4 regions of the Lysobacter sp. K5869 genome follow, and region 2 is predicted to be linked to each of the others. Evidence: riboswitches for the same ligand, from Rfam matches in the RefSeq annotation. Region 2 holds a riboswitch; each other region holds the start of a gene.

The links. Region 2 has a riboswitch for cobalamin ahead of btuB (TonB-dependent vitamin B12 receptor). Riboswitches for the same ligand answer to the same signal wherever they lie in the genome.
Positions count from the first base shown of each region.
Region 1: it holds a riboswitch for cobalamin, as region 2 does, so the genes downstream of both, btuB (TonB-dependent vitamin B12 receptor) here and btuB (TonB-dependent vitamin B12 receptor) in region 2, are expected to answer to the same signal.
Region 3: it holds a riboswitch for cobalamin, as region 2 does, so the genes downstream of both, J5226_RS22435 (cobaltochelatase subunit CobN) here and btuB (TonB-dependent vitamin B12 receptor) in region 2, are expected to answer to the same signal.
Region 4: it holds a riboswitch for cobalamin, as region 2 does, so the genes downstream of both, metE (5-methyltetrahydropteroyltriglutamate--homocysteine S-methyltransferase) here and btuB (TonB-dependent vitamin B12 receptor) in region 2, are expected to answer to the same signal.

Region 1 covers NZ_CP072597.1:144,141-148,763, reverse strand. Annotated here, with positions in the region: gene btuB (TonB-dependent vitamin B12 receptor) at 256-2,100, opposite strand; cobalamin riboswitch at 2,223-2,481, opposite strand; gene J5226_RS00620 (TfoX/Sxy family protein) at 3,019-3,480, opposite strand; gene J5226_RS00615 (GAF domain-containing protein) at 3,477-3,959, opposite strand; gene bioD (dethiobiotin synthase) at 4,129-4,623, shown strand, end outside.
Region 2 covers NZ_CP072597.1:2,283,678-2,288,300, reverse strand. Annotated here, with positions in the region: gene J5226_RS09850 (hypothetical protein) at 1-452, opposite strand, end outside; gene btuB (TonB-dependent vitamin B12 receptor) at 507-2,411, opposite strand; cobalamin riboswitch at 2,528-2,783, opposite strand; gene J5226_RS09840 (TonB-dependent receptor) at 3,189-4,623, shown strand, end outside.
Region 3 covers NZ_CP072597.1:5,284,437-5,289,059, reverse strand. Annotated here, with positions in the region: gene J5226_RS22455 (pitrilysin family protein) at 1-43, shown strand, start outside; gene J5226_RS22450 (pitrilysin family protein) at 57-1,478, shown strand; gene J5226_RS22445 (NAD(P)H-dependent oxidoreductase) at 1,622-2,224, shown strand; gene J5226_RS22440 (hotdog domain-containing protein) at 2,221-2,718, shown strand; cobalamin riboswitch at 2,991-3,228, shown strand; gene J5226_RS22435 (cobaltochelatase subunit CobN) at 3,419-4,623, shown strand, end outside.
Region 4 covers NZ_CP072597.1:5,819,747-5,824,369, reverse strand. Annotated here, with positions in the region: gene metE (5-methyltetrahydropteroyltriglutamate--homocysteine S-methyltransferase) at 1-942, opposite strand, end outside; cobalamin riboswitch at 1,130-1,404, opposite strand; gene J5226_RS24695 (hypothetical protein) at 1,805-2,977, shown strand; gene J5226_RS24690 (TonB-dependent siderophore receptor) at 3,212-4,623, shown strand, end outside.

The DNA of each region.
Region 1 (4,623 bases), 2.1 Mb from region 2:
CGAAGCGCCTGTAGGAGCGGCGTAAGCCGCGACCAACCGAAGGAATTCATAAGAGCGCTCCAACCGAAGACCGAGTCCGCACCGCTCTTAGTGCTTGGGAGGTCAGTCTCTCCGTAAGGACGCGTGGTATTTCATCGCTTCGGTTGGTCGCGGCTCACGCCGCTCCTACACGAGCTTTCGGAAACAACGAAGCCCGGCCGGAGCCGGGCTTCGTGTCTACCGCTCAAGACCGGTCAACGACCGACCCCGAACCCCTCAGGGCTTCGGCGCGTAACGCAAGGTCAGGAACCACTCGCGTCCCGGCTGGTTGTAGTACGACACGGTCTCGTACTCGCGATCGAACACGTTTGCCACGCGCGCCTGCAGGGTCAGCGCGTCGTTGAATGCGTACTCCACGCGCAGGTCCAGCGTGCCGTAGCCGCCCAGACGGTTGCTGTTGGCGACGTCGTCGTAACGCGAGCCGTAACCCACTGCGGTGGCGCCGACGCGGAACTTGCCGAAGGCGCGGTCCAGGTCGATGCGCGCGCTGTGCTTGGCGCGGCGCGGCAGGTCGTTGCCGCGGTAGAAGCCGACGCGGTTCTCGGTGTCGAGCCAGCTCGCGCTCGCCGCCAGCGTCCACTGCGCGAAGGTCGTGTCGATGCCGAGCTCGGCGCCGCGCATGCGCGCGCGTTCGATGTTGTTGGGCAGGTTGATCGCCGAGTCGAAGGTGATCAGCTGGTCCACGCGGGTGTCGAAGCCGTCGAGGCGGGCGTTGAAGTTCTCGCCGCGGTAAGCCAGGCCGACTTCCCAGGTCTTGGACTCTTCCGGCTTGAGCTTGGCGTTGCCGAAGAACGGGTAGTACAGCTCGTTGAAGGTCGGCGCCTTGAACGCGGTGCCGTAGCCGACAGTGACGCGCCAGTTCTGGGCGAAGTTCAGGCCCCACGCGGCGCCGCCGGTGGTGTGGCCGCCGAACTGCTCGTTGTCGTCGCGGCGCACGCTGGCCTCGAACGACTGGTTGCCGAAGCGGCCCTGGTACTGGACGAAGCCGGCCTTGTTGTCGCGCGCGCTTTCGTCGTAAACGGTGTCGCTGCGCACTTCGTCGCGCAGCCAATCGAAGCCCGCGGTCAACACGTGGCCTTCGACGAGGTTGAAGTCGGCCTGCAAGGTAGCGCTGTCGCGGTTGGTGCTGAAATACCCCATCGGCACCGCGCCGAGGAAATTATCCGAGCTGTCGACGTTGCGCCCGCCGCTGAGCTGCACGTGCACGCGCTCGCTCGGACGCCAATCGACCTTGCCGCCGACCACTTGCTGCACGGTCTCCGAGTAATTGACGAAGCTACCGTCGTAATCGTTCTGGCCTTCCGCGCGCAGCGCCTGACCTTCCACGCTCCACTGCTCGTTGATCTCGACGCCGCCGCGCAGCGACAGCGCGTGGCTCTCGTAACCGTCGCGATCGGGTTCGTCGGTGAAGCAACCGGCGAACACCGGGAAACCGGCGCCGCGGCAGGCGTTGATGCCCTGGGTCTTGCGGAAGCTGTAGTCGGCGCCGAACCAGCCGCGGCCGCTGCGGCCGCCGAAGCCGGTGCCGAACTCGACCGTGCCGTTGCTGCCGCCGCCGGCGTGCACGCGCGGGGCGAAGCCCTGGCGCTCGCGGCGGGTGAACACCTGGATCACGCCGCCGATGGCGTCGGCGCCGTACAGGCTCGAACGCGGGCCGCGCACGATCTCGATGCGGTCGATCAGCTCCAGCGGCAGATCCTGCAGCGAGGCCAGGCCCGAGGTCGGCGAACCGATGCGGATGCCGTCGACCAGCACCAGCACATGGTCGGATTCGCTGCCGCGCAGGAACAGCGTGGTCAGCTTGCCGGCGCCGCCCTGGTTGGAAATGGTGATGCCGGCGCGGCCGCGCAGCAGGTCGTTGAGGTCGCGCGCCTGGCTGCGCTCGATGTCGGCGCGGTCGAGCACGTCGACCGGAGTCAGCAAGTCGTTGACGCTGACCGCGGTGCGGTTGGCGGTGACCACGACTTGATCGAGATCGGTGGCCTCGCCGGCGGGCGCGGCGACGGCGGCGGCCGGCAGCGCGAAGGCGATGGCGAGGGACAGCAAGGTGAAACGACGCATAAGACACTCCTGCGCGCGCGATCCTGCGCGCGACGTACGGCGAAGGGCGGCAGCGGGGGAGAGCGAACGCGAGCGAGGCCGGCGCGAAGGCGCGGCGACCGCCGCGATGCCCTCCGCATCGCAACCTGTGGGGGCTTCGGGGCCGGTCTCCGGACTCGCGGGCCGAACCGGCGGACCGGTTCCGGCGCGGCGCCTTCCCATGCCGATGGCGCGAAGGCCGGTGGCACAGTGGCGATGCCGCGCGTTGGGCGCGCTTACCGTTGCGGGGGCAGTGCCGGACTGGCCGCGGCGGGATCGTCGATCCGCGCCGCCGGACGTCACCGGCTTCCCGTTTCAACCCGGCGGCCTGGCCGCGGGGTCACCTCGAAGCGGGGCGCAGTGTACGCGAAGTGGGGCGGGGCTGCCCGGCGGGCGGCGCTCGCTCGAATCCCCGTGCCGCGGGCGGGAGCGGGGCTTCTGAATCTGCGGGTGGCCGGGCTGCGGGCTCCATCTCCGTGAGCGGGGAGTGGGCTCGAGGGTTTTCCCGGACAGCCGGGTGGCGCGGGCGTCGTCGGCGTTGGTCCTTCCCGTCGGCGGGGTGCCGCCGCGGGCTCCACCTTCCATGAGAGGAATGGGTTTAAGGATTTCCCGGACAGCCGGGTGACGCGGGCGTCGCCGGCGCTCGTCCTTCCCGTCGGTGGGTTGCCGCCGCGGGCTCCATCTTCCATGAGGGGAGTGGGCTTAAGGATTTCCCGGGCAGCCGGGTGATGCGGGCGTCGTCGGCGCTTGTCCTTCCCGTCGGTGGGAGGGGCGCTTCAGAACGCCGGGCGTCGTGGATTTGCGCGAACGTCTCGCGCTTCGTCCCTCTCCCGCTGGCGGGAGAAGGGTTCCAAAGATCGTCCCGCCCCTGCCGAGAGCAGGGAGCCGGACCAGGGCCGCTCAATCGCGCCCGTCGTCTTCGTCGCGGCCGCCGTGATGATCGTCGCCGCCGTCGCGATCGCGCTCGCCGCCGTCGCGTTCTTCGTCGTGATCGCGCGGCTCTTCGCGACCGCCGCCGAAGCCGCCGAAGCCTTCGTCGTGCCGATCCTCGTTATGCACCGTGGTCCGCACCGGCGCGGCCGCCGGCTTGTTGCGCGGCGCCGGCAGCAGCGCGGTGGCGGCGTCGGCGGCCAGGATCAGCTCCTGCCGGCGCTCGTCCGGAATCTCCTGCCAATGGCAGTCCAGCAGCGCGCCTTCGATCGCGTAAAGCAGGTTCAAGGTCGGCTTGAAGCCCGCGCGCTTGACCCGCATGAACGCCTCGACCGTGCCGATCGCGGCGATGTCCTCGTGCGTGCGCAGCCCCACCTGGCGCAGCCACGCCGCGCTCTTGGGGCCGATGTTGCGCAGCTTCGCTCCGCTCATGCCAACGACTCCACATAGACCCGCGCCAAGGCTTCCAGGCCGGCCTGATCGTCGGCGTCGAAACGGTCCGGCACCGGGCTGTCCAGGTCGAACACGCCGATCAGTTCCTCGCCGCGCGTCAGCGGCACCACCACTTCCGAACGCGAGGCCGCATCGCAGGCGATGTGGCCCGGAAAGTCGTGCACGTCGGCCACGCGCTGGGTTGCGCGGCTGGACGCGGCCGCGCCGCACACGCCCTTGTCGAGCGGAATGCGCACGCACGCCGGCAGGCCCTGGAACGGGCCGACCACCAGCTCGGCGCCGTCGAAGAAATAGAACCCGACCCAGTTGAGCTGCGGCAGGGCCTGATTGACCAAGGCCGACAGATTGGCGGCGTTGGCGACGCGGTCGCGCTCGCCGTCGAGCAAGGCGCGCGCCTGCTCGACCAATTGGGCGTATTGCTCGGACTTTCCGCCCGAAAGTGTGGAGGCAGTAAACATCTTCGGAGTGTAACAGCGGCGTCCGCTGCGACTACCATGCCCGCTGGGCGGCGCCGGAGAAAGCGCGAGATCAGTCACAGGCGCCCGCCCGCCTTCCGACCAGCGCGCACGCGCGCCGCGCCGGCCTCCGCCGCGCCGGCGCGCGGCCGCTCCAGCCGCGAGAACCCGCATGACCCCAACGCACCGGCTTTCCGGCCTGTTCGTCACCGGCACCGACACCGGGATCGGCAAGTCCGTCGCCAGCGCCGCCCTGCTGCACGCCCTGCGCGCCGGCGGCGCGCGCGCGGTCGGCATGAAGCCGGTCGCCAGCGGCTGCGAGCCCGGACCGGACGGCTGGCGCAACGAAGACGCGCTGCTGCTGCAGGCCGCCAGCGAACCGCGGCCGCGCTATGAAGACGTCAATCCCTACGCGTTGCCGCAACCGCTGGCGCCGGAAATCGCCGCCGCCGAAGCGGGCGTAGAGATTGCGCTCGCACCGATCCTGGCCGCGCACGCGCGTCTGGCCGCGCAGGCGGACACGGTCGTGGTCGAAGGCGTCGGCGGCTGGGCCGCGCCGGTCAGCGCGCAGCTCGATCAGATCGATCTGGTGCGCGCGCTGAAACTGCCGGTGGTGCTGGTGGTGGGCCTGCGCCTGGGCGCGATCAACCACGCCCGTTTGAGCGCG
Region 2 (4,623 bases):
GCGCCGTTGGAAATCAGGAACGAGGCCGCCGCCGCGACCAACCCGACCGCCAGCGCGCCGGCCAGCGCGCGCGGCTTGGCCGACATCGACGGCGCCCAGGCCCGGCCCAGGTACCACAGCACCGCGTAGGCCAGCAGCAAGAACGCGTACGACGGCGTCACGCAGTAGTGGTCGAAGAAGTTCAGGCCGCGCCCGGTGATGGCGATGTAGTCGATCGCCACCGCCGCCGCGAGCAAGCCCGCGAACAAGCGATGCCGCTGCAGATACAAGCCGCCGAGGAAGAACACCGCCATCGACGCGTCTTGCAGATGCAGCGCCGCGCCGATGGTGTGAAAGCGGGTGATCGCCATCAGGATCGACAGCGCCGCGAGGATCGCCAGCTGCGCGGGTCCCTCGATCAGCGGCTTGAGTTCGACCGGGGCCTGGGAATGCGGGTGGGTCGTGGGCTTCATCGTCGGTCTCTCGTTCGGGGCCGGCCGCGCGCTCGCGCGGCCGGCGCGGGCGGGTCAGCGATTGGGACGGTAACGCAGGCTCAACAGATAGGTGCGGCCGGGCTGATTGTAGAAGGCCGCGGTTTCGTAACGCCGGTCGAACACGTTGTTGGCCGACAACTGCAAATTCCAATCCGTATTCAGCGCATAACCGATGCGCAGATCGGTCAGCGCGTAACCGCCGAGGCGGCGGGCGTTGGCCAGATCGTCGTAGCGGTCGTTGGCGGCGTAGACGCTGGCGCCGAACGACAGCGCGTCGTCGCCGCCGAGCGCGAAGCGGCGGTCCAGGTCGATGCGCGCGCTCTGGCGCGCGCGCCGCGGCAGGATGTTGTCGCGATAAGCGCCGCGGCTGTCGTTGCGCGGATCCAGCCAGGTCGCGCTGGCGCGCAGGTCCCAGCCGAGCAGGCGCGTGTCCAGCGTCGCTTCCAGGCCGCGGATGCGCGCGCGGTCGACGTTGTTGGGCAGGCCGATGGAGGCGTCGTAGGCGATCAGATCGTCGATCCGGGTCTGGTACGCGTTGAGCGACCACACCTGCCGGCCGCCTTCGCCGAAGGTGCCGCGCAAGCCCAGCTCGAAGCTGCGCGAGGTCTCCGGTCCCACGTCGGGATTGCCGTAGCCCGGGTAATACAGCTCGTTGAAAGTCGGCGCCTTGAACGCGGTGCCGTAGCTCGCGGTCAGGCGCAGCGCGTCGCTGAGATTCCAGCCCCACAACACGCTGCCGGTGGTCTTGCCGCCGAACTGGCTGTCGTCGTCGCGGCGCACGCTGGCTTGCAGCGCGTGCGCGCCGAACTCGCGCTGGTACTGACCGAACGCGCCGCGCAGCACGCGCGAATCGCGCTGGTACGCGGTGCTGCTGTCCACTTCGTCGCGCTGCCAGTCGAAGCCCAGGGTCAGCAAGCCGCCGCCGAGGCCGAGGTCGCCCTGCAAGGAACCGAGCTGGCGGCGCGTGTCGAAGGTGCTGGAGTATTTGCCGTCCTTGTACTGTTCGCTCTGATCCCGGCTTTCGCCGGCGTTGAGGCTCAGCGCGAGGCGCTCGCTCGGGCGATAGCGCAGCTTGGCGCCGATCACTTGCTGGACGATGTCGGCCTGATTGTTCTGGCTGCCGTCGTACTCGTTGTAGCCCTCGGCGCGGAACGCGCGCGCCTCGCCGTCCCACTGCTCGTTGAAGCGGTAGCCGCCCTGCATCGTCAGCGAGGTGTTGCGATAACCGTCGCGATCGGGCGAGTGGGTGAAGCAGCCGGCGCCGCGCGGATTGGGCTTGCCGCGGCAGGCGTTGATGCCGTCGGTGTCTTCGTGCGCGGCGTTGATCGAGTACCAGCCGCGCTCGCCCTTGCCGGCGACGCCCGCGGAGGCGCGATGCGTCTGGTGGCTGCCGATGCCGACGCTGAAGCTCGGCACGAACGGGCCTTGCGGGCGGCGGGTGAAGATCTGGATCACGCCGCCGATGGCTTCGGAACCGTAGAGGCTGGAGAACGGGCCGCGCACGATCTCCACGCGTTCGATCTGGTCGACCGGAATGTCCTGCAGCGACGCGCCGCCGCTGGTGGCCGAGCCGAGCTTGATGCCGTCCACCAGCACCAGGGTGTGGTCGGACTCGGTGCCGCGCAGGAACAGCGAGGTGCTCTTGCCCGGCCCGCCGTTGTTGGCCAACGACGCGCCCGGGGTGCCGCGCAGCAAGTCCGGCAGCGACGCCGGCTGCAGGCGTTCGATGTCGGCGCGGTCGATCACGGTGATCGCGGCCAGGGTCGCGTCCTGGGTCTGCGCGGTGCGGGTGGCGGTCACCACCACTTGATCGAGATCGACCGCGGGCGCGGCCTGCGCGCCGGCGGCGGCGCCGAGCAAGGCGACGGACAAGGCCGACGCGAGCGAGCGCGAAACGAGCGGGCGCGGGGAAAGCGGGAGGGAAGCGAAGTGCGGCATTGCGTACGGGTCTCCGGGCCGCGCCTCACCCGCGCGGCCGACAAGGGTCGGGACCGGCGGAGAAACGGCTCGGAGCAATGCGCGCGGGCGCGATCGTCCGCAACCAGGCCCACCGCCGGTCGGTTCGCGCTCCGGGCCGGTCTCCGGGCTTGCGAGCGGAACCGGTGGAGCGTCCTTGTCCGGGGTTCCCGTACCGCGCCTTCCCATGCCTGAGCACAGTGGCCGTTGCGGTGCGTCTACTCGCCTACCGTTGCGGGGGCAGCTCCGGCTTGAGCGCGCGGACCGTTCTGGACGAACTGGCCAGCGGCGCGACCGGATTCCCGTTTCAATCGCCGGACTGTGCCGGCGATCACCTTGAGCGCGGGCATCTTAGCAGCCGCTGGCCGCGCCGACGCCAGCGCGCGGCGCGGCCGGGAGCCTGATGAGCCGACGCAGCGCACGGATCGCGCGCCCTGCGATGCGATTTCAGACTCGTCTGATTCCAGCCCGGCGTCACGCCCCGCCATGCTCGCGTCCGGGCCGTCTGCCTGTCGGCCCTTTGCGGGCGATACCCCCATTTTCCGGCCGCCGGCCCGTGCAGCGTCGCGGGTCCGGCGGATTTTTTCGCCCGCCCTCCCCCTCGCCGCTCTCCCGCCTCCCGCCCCAGGGCCGAAAACGAGGCGGCTACCACCTTTTGATTACTTGCGTTAGCCGGTTTCTGGCCGCTTCATTGACCCGGTTGTTATGACCGTGTTAAACCCGAATGACATCGCTGTCAGTCCCCTTGCAGGAGTCTTCATGCACGCCAGCCGCACGCACCGCCTCCGCACCCGCCATCCCCTCGCCCTCGGTCTGCTGATCGCCCTGGCCGCGCCCGCCGCGCTGGCCCAGCAGCCCGCGCCGCAAGCCGACGCCAAGACCCTCGATCAAGTCATCGTCACCGGCACCCGCGTCAGCGACCGCACCGTCGCCGAATCCACCGCGCCGATCGACATCATCACGCCCGAAACCCTGGAAGCCACCGGCACGGTCGAACTCGCCACCGCGCTGGCGCGCGCCCTGCCTTCGCTCAACTTCCCGCGCCCGGCGATCACCGACGGCACCGACGCGGTCCGCCCCGCGCAGCTGCGCGGCCTCGCTCCCGATCAGGTGCTGGTGCTGGTCAACGGCAAGCGCCGCCACACCACCGCGCTGATCAACCTCAACGGCAGCCAGGGCCGCGGCTCTTCGCCGGTCGATCTCAACGCCATTCCCATCGCCGCGATCGAACGCGTGGAAGTGCTGCGCGACGGCGCCTCGGCGCAGTACGGCTCCGACGCCATCGCCGGCGTGGTCAACATCGTGCTCAAGGGCGCCGGCAAAGGCGGCTCGGTGGCCGCGCGCTACGGCCAGTACAGCGCCGGCGATGGCGAGCAATACCAGCTCTCCGGCGATCTCGGCCTGGAAGGCGAACGCGGCTGGCTGCGGCTGGCCGCGCAAGGCGGGCATCAGGACCAGACCAACCGCGCGCGTCCTTACCAGGGCGTGGTCGAACAGCGCTACGGCGATCCGGAAATCGACCAGGGCGCGTTCTCCTACAACGGCCAGTACAAGCCGGCCGATTACCTGACCTTCTATTCCTTCGGCAGCTACAGCGAACGCGACGTGCTGTCCAACGGCTATTTCCGCTTCGCCGCCGACCCGCGCAACATCCCGTCGATCTATCCGAACGGTTTCCTGCCGCAGATCCACAACGTCAGCAAGGACCGTGCCGCGGTGTTCGGCCTGCGCGGCGAAACCGCCGGCGGCACCCAGATCGACCTGAGCTACAACTACGGCCACAACGGCCTGACCTTCGACATCGAGAACACCCTCAACCGCAGCCTCGGCCCGAGCTCGCCGCGCAAGTTCTACGCCGGCGCGCTGGAAGTCACCCAGCACGTGTTGAATCTCGACTTCACCCGCCCGGTGGATTTCGGCTGGAAGTACCCGATCACTTTCGCCTGGGGCGCGGAGTGGCGCGGCGAGGAATTCAGCCAGCGCGCCGGCGAGCCGCTGTCCTACGCCAACGGCGGCGTGCCCGCGTCGAACGGCCAGATCATTCCCGGCGCGCAGGTGTTCTCCGGCTTCCGCGCCAGCGACGCCGGCGAGTTCGACCGCCACAGCTACTCGCTCTACCTCGACGTGGAAGGCGACCTGACCGAGAAGTTCTCCGCCGGCCTCGCCGCGCGCTACGAGAGCTACAGCGATTTCG
Region 3 (4,623 bases), 3.0 Mb from region 2:
CGCCGCTGCCGCCGCGCCCGCCGCCGCGCCGGCGAAGAACTGAGGAGAGCGACGCCATGAGCCTGAAGAACAACCCTCTCGCGCTGTCGCTCGCGCTGATCTTGAGCCTGGGCGCCGGCGCCGCCGACGCCGCGTCGGTCGCGCTGCCCGAACGCCTGCCGCCGCTGGCCGCCGACAAGCCGCTGCCGGTGCCGCAGATCGCCCGCAAGACCCTCGCCAACGGTCTGGAAGTGTGGGTGGTGCCGCGCCAGGGCCTGCCGCGCGTCGACTACGTGTTGACCGTGCGCAACGCCGGCCACACCGCCGACCCGAGCGATGCGCCCGGCTTCGCCTCGCTCTACGCCGGCTTGCTGGTGGAAGGCACCGCCAAGCGCGACGCCAAGGCCGTGGCCGAGGCCGCGCAGGGCTACGGCGGCACCATCGGCGCCAGCGCGCTCAACGACGGCGTGGCCCTGAGCGGCGACGCGCTGGCCTCGCAGGCCGCGCCGATGCTGCAGCTGATCGCCGAAGTCGCGCAGACCCCGAGCTTCCCCGACGCCGAAGTGCAACTGGCCAAGACCAACGCGCTGCAGAGCCTGAAAGTCTCGCAGGCGCAGCCCGCGTACAAGGCCACGCGCGCGCTGTCGGCGGCGGTGTACGGCGATCATCCCTACGCCCGCACCCAGCTCACCGAAGCCTCGATCAACGCGGTCACCGCCGAGAAAGTCCGCGCCGAACACGCGCGCCGCTTCCGTCCCGACCGCGCGCTGCTGGTGATCGCCGGCCGCATCTCCGCCGAGCAGGGCTTCAAGCTCGCCGAAGCGGCGTTCGGCGGCTGGAAGGCCAGCGGCGAGCCGGTCGCCGACGCCGCGCCGGCGCGCACCAGCGCGCCCGTGCAGCGCATCTTCGTCCAGCGCGACGGCAGCGTGCAGTCGGCGGTGCGCCTGGGCCGTCCCGGCCTCGCCGCCACCAGCCCCGACTACGTGCCGGCGCAACTGGCCGGCATCGTTCTCGGCGGCGGCTTCAGCAGCCGCTTGATGCAGAACCTGCGCGAGGACAAGGGCTACACCTACGGCGCGCGCGGCGGCATCAGCGCGATGCGCGCCGGCGGCGCGGTGCAGGCCGCGGCCGACGTGCGCAACGAAGTCACCGGCGCCTCGCTGGGCGAATTCATCTACGAATTCGGCCGCCTCAACGACTACCCGGTGCCGGCGCAGGAACTCGAAGACACCAAGCGCTACGTCGCCGGCGGTTATCTGATCAACAACCAGCAGCAGGGCTCGGTCGCTTCCAGCCTCGCCACCAACTGGCTGATCGGTTTGCCGGCGGAATTCCTCGGCGAGTACGTGCCGAAGATCCGCGCGGTCGACGCCGCCCAGGTGCAGGCGATGGCGAAGAAGTACTACGCCGCCAAGGACCAGTCGATCATCGTGGTCGGCGACTACAAGGCGGTGGAATCGCAGCTCAAGGAGTTCGGCGAGTTCAAGCAGGAGAAGTGAGCCGGCGCGACGCGCCGTTTCGGCGAAAACCCCGGCCGCGGCCGGGGTTTTCGTTTGTGGGGCGGGCGGGCGTGAGCGAAGGACGTGCGCGATCCGCGGGCCGCTCGCGCATAATCCGCAGCGCCAGCCCACGGAGTTCGCCGATGTCCGCCAGCCTCACCGCCTCGCCCCCGCGCCTGCTCGCCTTCGCCGGCAGCCTGCGCTCGGGTTCCTACAACCGCCGCCTGATCCCGGTGCTGGCCGAGGGCGCGCGCGCCGCCGGCGCCGACGTCAGCCTGATCGAGCTGCGCGATTACTCGCTGCCGGTCTACGACGGCGACATCGAGGCCGAGGCCATGCCCGAGAACGCGCGCCGCCTGCAGGAACTGATGGCGCAGCACGACGGCCTGCTGATCTCCACGCCCGAGTACAACGGTTCGATGCCGGCGCTGGTCAAGAACACCCTCGACTGGATCTCGCGCCCGCTCCCGGACGGCCGCTCGGGCACCACGCTGTTCGCCGACAAGGTCGCCGGCATCGTCTCGGCCTCGCCGGGGCCGCTGGGCGGGCTGCGCTCGCTGCTGGTGCTGCGCGACGCGCTGGCCAAGCTCGGGCTGATCGTGGTGCCGCAGCAGGTCGCGGTCGGTCAGGCCGGCGACAAGCTGTACGATTACGGCGAACTCGCCGACGAACGCCAGCGCGAAGCCGTGCACCGCGTCGGCGCCGCCGTCGTCCGCCACCTGCGCGTTCAGGGAGCCCACGCATGAAAGGCCAGCAACGCGAATTGAACCTGCGTTTCCTCGCCCAGCCCACCGACGTCAACTACGGCGGCAAGGTCCACGGCGGCATGGTGATGAAGTGGATCGATCAGGCCGGCTACGCCGCCGCGGTCGGCTGGAGCGGCAAGTACAGCGTCACCGTCGCGGTCGGCGGCATCCGTTTCGTCGCGCCGATCCGGATCAGCGATCTGGTCACCGTGCACACCAAGCTGATCCACACCGGCACCAGCAGCATGCACTTCGCCGTCGACGTCAAGGCGCGCGACCCGGGCCTGGACGACGGCGAATCCGAAGAGCGCCTGTGCACGCATTGCGTGATCGTGTTCGTGGCGATGGACACCGTCGAAGGCAAGCCCACGCCGGTGCCGCCGTGGACGCCGGTCACCGAAGACGACAAGCGCCTGGCGGAGTACGCGCTCAAGATCATGGAATTGAGCAAGGGCATCGAGGCCACGGTCGAGCGCTACGTGCACGAAGGTTGAGCCCGGCGCGCGCCGAACCGGCCGAAGCCCCCTGTAGGAGCTGCGTAAGCTGCGACCGAGGGTGGCCGGTCGCGTAGTAAGCGCAGTGACGCGGTCGCGGCTCACGCCGCTCCTACAGTCAGATCGCGTAGCAGCCGGAGCCCCTGTAGGAGCTGCGCAAGCTGCGACCGCGGAGTGGCCGCTCGCGGCGCAACCTTCATTCCACCCGCGACCTCTCCATACCCCGCCGCCCGTCGCAACGCCGACCCCGCGCACGCACGCCTGTGCTAGATTGCGCCGGCTTTGCATCAGGTGCCGCACCGCCGTCCGGCGGCGCGGTTAAACGGGAAGCCGGTGCGCGCGCAGTTCGACTGCACGCCATTCCGGCGCTGCCCCTGCAACGGTAGGCGGGCGAAACCTCGGCATACAGCCACTGGAGAACTCTCTCCGGGAAGGCGCCGAGGCTGCCGGATCGCATCGACGGTCCGGCCCCCGCGAGCCCGGAGACCGGCCGATGCGTTCGCGGTGGACGTTGCGGAGGGCGGCGTCGCGCGCCGGTCGCTGCGTTTCGCGCCGTTCGTGCCCGACATCCTTTCCACGCGTCCATCCCATCCATCGATGCGCACAGGGCGTGCGCACAGCGAGGTCGGCGATGCGGCGTGTGCGTGCGGCGGTGAAAGCTTGGTGGAAACGGTGCGCGCTCGCGGCCGCGCTGACGGCGGTGTCGACGACATCCGCGCAAGCGGCGACGGTGCTCGGCGTGGTGTCCGAACGCGCGGCGCCGGAAACGGCCGAGGCGGCGCAAGCGGTGTTGGCCGCGCGCAGCGGCGACCGCATCGTGCTGCGCACGCCGCAGCAACTCGAAGCGCTGGACAAGGCGCAGCTGCAGCAACTCGTCGCCGGCAGCGACGCGGTGATCGCGGTAGCGCTGTTCGGCGAGCAAGGCGTGCGCCTGCGCGAAACCGCGCAACGCCTGCGCCGGCAAGGCCATGGCCCGCGCCGCCTGTACGCCTTCCACGGCGAAAGCGGCTTGGCCTACGCCAGCTACGACGAGCGCCGCGACCTGCGCGCGTTGACCCAGAACGAACTCGGCCAACTCACCGCCGATGCGCCGCCGCCGGCGCTGCTGGCGCGCGCCCGCGCCGACGCCTTCGCCAGCGAATGGCTGGACGTGCGCGCGCTGTGGCGCGAAGGCGGGCAGGACAACCTGCGCCGCGCGCTGCGCTTCCTGCTCGACGGCGGCGCGGTGCCGAAAGCGCAGCCGCAACCGGATCTGATCCTGCGCCAGAACGGCACGGTGGTGAACGCGCCGGCCGCCGACGCGCGGCCGCTGCTGGCCGTGCTCGACCTCAACAACGCCGACACCGTCGCCGGCGACGCGCTGTGCGCGCGGGCGCAGGCGCGCGGGCTGGCCTGCCTGGGCCTGTACGCGCGCTGGGGCGAGGCCTCGCTGGACGCGGTGCAGCGCTTGCCCGCCTTGCTCGGCGCGCAACCGCTGGCGGGCTTGGTCGTGCTGCAGGATTTCGTCGTCGGCGCCGCCGAAGGCCGCGACGCCGCCAGCACCGCGATCGCCAAGCTCGATGTGCCGGTGTTCAAGGCGATCCGCATGCTCGACCGCAGCGCGGCGCAGTGGCGCTTGTCCGGCGACGGCTTGCCGATCTCCAGCGTGCAGTACCGCGTGGCGATGTCGGAACTGCAAGGCAGCAGCCAGCCGATGGTGCTGGCCGCGGCCGGCCCGGCCCGCATCGACCCGCTCACCGGCGTGCGCCTGCAACGGCCGCAAGCGCTGGCGCCGGAGATCGACGCATTGGTCGAGCGCGCGCTGCGTTGGCGGCATCTGCGCGAGACGCCGCCGGCGCAGCGCAAGATCGCGCTGATCTACTACAACCACCCGCCGGGCCGGCAGAACATCGGCGCCGACAACCT
Region 4 (4,623 bases), 2.4 Mb from region 2:
GCGGTCGCCGGCGCGGCGGGCGAGGCTCAGCGCGGCGTCGAGGTCGGCGCGCCAGATGTTGCGGCCGTCGACCACGCCCAGGCTCAGCGCGCGGTCGTCGGGCAGTTGCGGCAACACCGCTTCGAGTTGCTGCGGCGCGCGCACCAGATCCAGATGCAGCGCCTGCACCGGCAACTGCGCGGCCCACGCGGCGTTGTCGCCGAGCGCGCCGAAGTAGGTGGCGAGCAAGCGTTGCGGCGAATCGGCCTGGGCGAGGGCGTCGAAGGCGCGGCGGTACGCGGCGCGGTCGGTATCGTCGAGATCGAGCGCCAGCGCCGGTTCGTCGATCTGCACCCAACTCGCGCCCGCGGCTTTGAGCTGGGCCAGCAACTCGGCGTAGGCCGGCAGCAGCGCGTCGAGCAGTTCGCGCGGATCGCCGCCGTCGCTGCGCTTGCCGAGCTTGAGCAGGGTGACCGGGCCGAGCAGCACCGGCCGCGCGTCGAGACCGAGCGCGCGCGCCTGCGCCAGTTCGGCCAACGGCTTGTCGGCGCGCAGGGCGAAGCGTTGCTTGGGCTCGAACTGCGGGACCAGATAGTGGTAGTTGGTGTCGAACCACTTGGTCATTTCCAGCGCGCGCAGATCGCGGCGGCCGTCCTGCAGGCCGCGGGCGAGGGCGAAGTAGCCGGTGAGCGGATCCTCCTCGAACGCGGCGCGGTGCGAGGCCGGGATGGCGTCGAACAGCAGCGCCGTGTCGAGCACGTGGTCGTAGAGCGAGAAATCGTTGCACGGCACGCTGTCGGCGCCGGCGGCGGCCGACAGGCGCCAATGGCGCTCGCGCAGCGCGGCGGCGGCGGCTTGCAGCGCGGCCGCGTCGCTGTCGCCGTTCCAGAACGATTCCAGGGCTTGCTTGAGCTCGCGCCGCGCGCCGATGCGCGGGAAGCCGAGAGTGGTGACGCTGATCATGATGAATACCTGCGATGCGTGGGCATGACGCAGGGCAACGAAGGAGACCACGGCCGCGCCGGCCCGCGCGCGTTCGCGCCGGGCCCGACGAATTCCAGTGGCTTCGACCTCCGCCCCCGCGGGCGAGCCGGCCCGCCGCGGACGTCGCGCGGGCGCGACGGCGTGGCGGGGCCGGAGTCGGACGGAAGGCGGACCTTCCGGTCGCGGCAGGTCTTCGGGCTCGGGACTTTGGAGCTAGGAGGTGGCGGATAGGAGTTAGGAGATAGCAAAAGCTCTGGCTCTCGCTATCTCCCAACTCCTAAACGCTATCTCCTAGCTCCATGCCTACAGGGTCGCTTCCCAAGCCCAACCGCGCCCAGTGCCAAGACCCGTTCGTTTCCCATACCGCTGCGGGGCAGCTCCGGATTCGCACCGGATTCCCTCTGGCCGGCCGCGGCGCGAACCGTGGCCGGCGTGTCCCATCGCTTTATCTGCATGAAGCGATGTTCACCGAGACGAGGCCAAGGTACGCAGCGGGCAGGGCGAAGTCAAATGACGAAAACGGCGGTGGGCGCGGTCGCGTCGTCGGGTGCGGCGAGGCTGGGGCGCCGCGTCCGGAGCGTGCGCCGCGCGGGGTGGGCGGCCGATACGTTCGGCCCGGATCGCCGCGATCGGCGCGCTTTTGCCGCACCTGTCGGCTGCGCCGAACCCCGGGTTTCCCTCGGCCGGGGTTCATCCGCCCCCGCCCAAGATGAAGGCGCGCCCGCTTCCGCGCGCGCGCCTCGTTGAGCTTGGCCCAGGCTACGGCTAACGTTTGCGACAGCGCAGCGCGCGGCGCGGGCCAGGACGGTCCCGCGCGATTCCGACTCCGGTGGCTCGACACATGTTTCCGCAACGCTCCCCGTTCCCCGCCCGCGGGTTCCTGCTCGCTTCGCTGGCGTTGCTGTGCGCGCTGGCCTTGGCCGCGTGCGGCAAGAGCGAGCCGGCGCAAACCGCGGCGCCGGTGACCCTGGGCAGCCAGAACGACACCCCCAAGCCCGCGCCGGCGGCGGTCAGCGAGGAGGACATCCTCAAGGGCACCTACTGGCCGCCGGCCAAGCTCGACGGCGGCGTCGCCCGGATCAGCTGCGAATACGACTACCCGCGCTTCGGCGACGGCGACAAGCTCGCCTCGCTGGATTTCTTCAGCCTGGTCGACGCGATGTCGCCGTGCCAGCAGCGCGGCGTGGTGCGGGTGCGCTACCAAGGCAAGATCGGCACCGGCTTCACCGCGCTGGCGCAGCGGGTGGCGGCGATGGCCGCGCGCATGGAGATCCCGACCCGCATCCTCGACATCGATTCCAGCGGCGGCCACGTCGAAGAGGCGCTGCGCGCCGGCGACACCATCGCCGAGTCGGGCTGGGCGATCTGGGTGCGCGAGGAGTCGGTCTGCCACAGCGCTTGCGTGCTGGTGCTGGCGGCCGGCGACACCCGTTCGATCGAGGGCAAGGTCGGCATCCACCGGCTGATGCGCGACCGCTCCACCGCCACCTCGCGCGCCGAACTCAGCCGCGAGCTGCGCCAGATCAACCAGCAGGTGCGCGATTACCTGGAGCGCAACGGCGTCGCCACCGCGGTCTCGGACCTGATGATGACCGTGGCCAACCGCGACCTGCGCATCCTCACCCCGGACGAACTCAAGCAATACGGCTTGGACGGCACCAACGCCGCCCAGGACGACCTCGACCGCATCCGCCTGGCGCGCAAGTGCGGCGACGATTTCGTCCGCCGCCGCGAGTCGTTCCGCCGCGCCTTCGACGAGCAGTGCATGGGCACCGGCAAGAGCTTCGAGTCGATGCCCGAGTGCGCCGAGCAATTGCAGGCGAAGTTCGGTTTCCCCGACAAGACCTGCCCGGGCGACAGCCCGGCGGATCTGTACGCGCGCGATCTGCCGCCGCCGTTGCTGGAGGAAACCGCGGTGGGCGAGGACGGCAAGCCCATCGAGGGCAAGCTCGCCGACGCCAAGAGCGGCGATAAGCCGGCCAAGGCCGACAAGCCCGAGAAGTCGGCGAAGTAAGCGCTTCGCCGCCGCCCGCATGCGTGCGTGCGGCTCGCGGCGCCGTCGCGCGCAGGAGCGTACGGCTCGCGGCGCCGCCGCCCGCACCCATCCGCGGCCGCCGCCGACTTGCGGCCCCCGCGCGCCTGCCGGACAATCGCGGCCCAACCAGCCAGAGCGCCCGCGGGGCTCCAGCCAACGACGTTTTCGCGGGTCCGTGCGTTCCACCGGACCCGCTCCGCAGGAGCTGTACGCATGTCCGTTTCGCCTCTCCGGCTGGCGCCGGCGCGTCTCGCGCTGGCCCTGGCTCCGCTGTGCTTCGCGCCGCTCGCCGCGGCCGCCGACGCGGCTTCCACCGCCGCTGCCGACGCCGCGCCGCCGGTGCACGAGCTCGACCAAATCCAGGTGCACGGCGCGGCCGCGCCGAAGTTCGGCGCCCAGCGCAGCGTCAGCGCGACCAAGACCGACACGCCGCTGCTGGAAACCCCGCAAGCGGTGACCGTGCTGCCGCGCGCGCTGATCGACGCCCAGGGCGGACGCTCGCTCAACGAGATGCTGGCGCTGGTGCCCGGCGTCTCGCTCAACAACGGCGACGGCCAGCGCGATCAGGTCTTCATCCGCGGCTTCAGCGCGCTGGCCGATCAATACCTCGACGGCGTGCGCGACGATGCGATGTACTTCCGCGATCTCGCCAATGTCGAGCGCATCGAAGTGCTCAAAGGCCCGGCGGCGATGCTGTTCGGCCGCGGCTCGTCCGGCGGCCTGGTCAACCGCATCAGCAAGCAGCCGCTGGACACCGCGCAGGCCTCGCTGCGCCTGTACGCCGACAGCGAAGGCGGCCGTCGCGGCGAATTCGACGCCACCGGCGCGCTCGGCCCGGGCGCCGGCCGCATTGTCGCCGCGCTGGAGGATTCCGACACCTTCCGCGATCAGGGCTTCATCGAGCGCTGGCTGATCGCGCCGTCGTACCGCTTCGACCTCGGCGGCGGCCAGTTGCTGCTGCAAGCCAGCGCGCAGCGCGACGAACGCGTCACCGACTTCGGCATCCCGAGCCTGTTCGGCCGGCCGGTCGACGTGCCGATCGATACCTACTACGGCTCGGCCGACGCGCGCCGCGACGATTACAGCCGCGCCCGCGTCAACGTGTTCAACGCGGTCTACAGCAAGTCGCTGGCGCCGCAGTGGGAACTGCGCGCGACCCTGCGCGGCACCGATTACGAACTGCGCCGCCGCAACACCCTGATCACCGGCAATCCTTTCCTCAGCAACGGCCGCTGGCTGTCCGCGCGCCGCCACGCCGGCAACGACCGCGACCAGCGCGCGTGGTTCGCGCAGACCGACGTGACGTACGAAGGCGGCCGCCACCGCGTGCTGATCGGCGGCGAATACAGCTACGAGCGCAAGGATCAGGCCAGCTACGGCGGCCGCGCGACCAACATCGACCTGCTCGCGCCGGTGCTCGACCGCCCGGTGTTCAACCCGCGCGCCGAAGCGGCCGCGCGCAGCCGGCTGCGCAACGCGGCGGTGTACGTGCAGGATCAGATCGCGTTGAACGAGCAGTGGAAAGCGGTGCTGGGCGTGCGCTACGACGATTACCGCCAGCAGACCCGCGACCGCCTCAACGCCAACGCGCCGCGGCTGGACCGCAGCGACCGCGAATGGAGCCC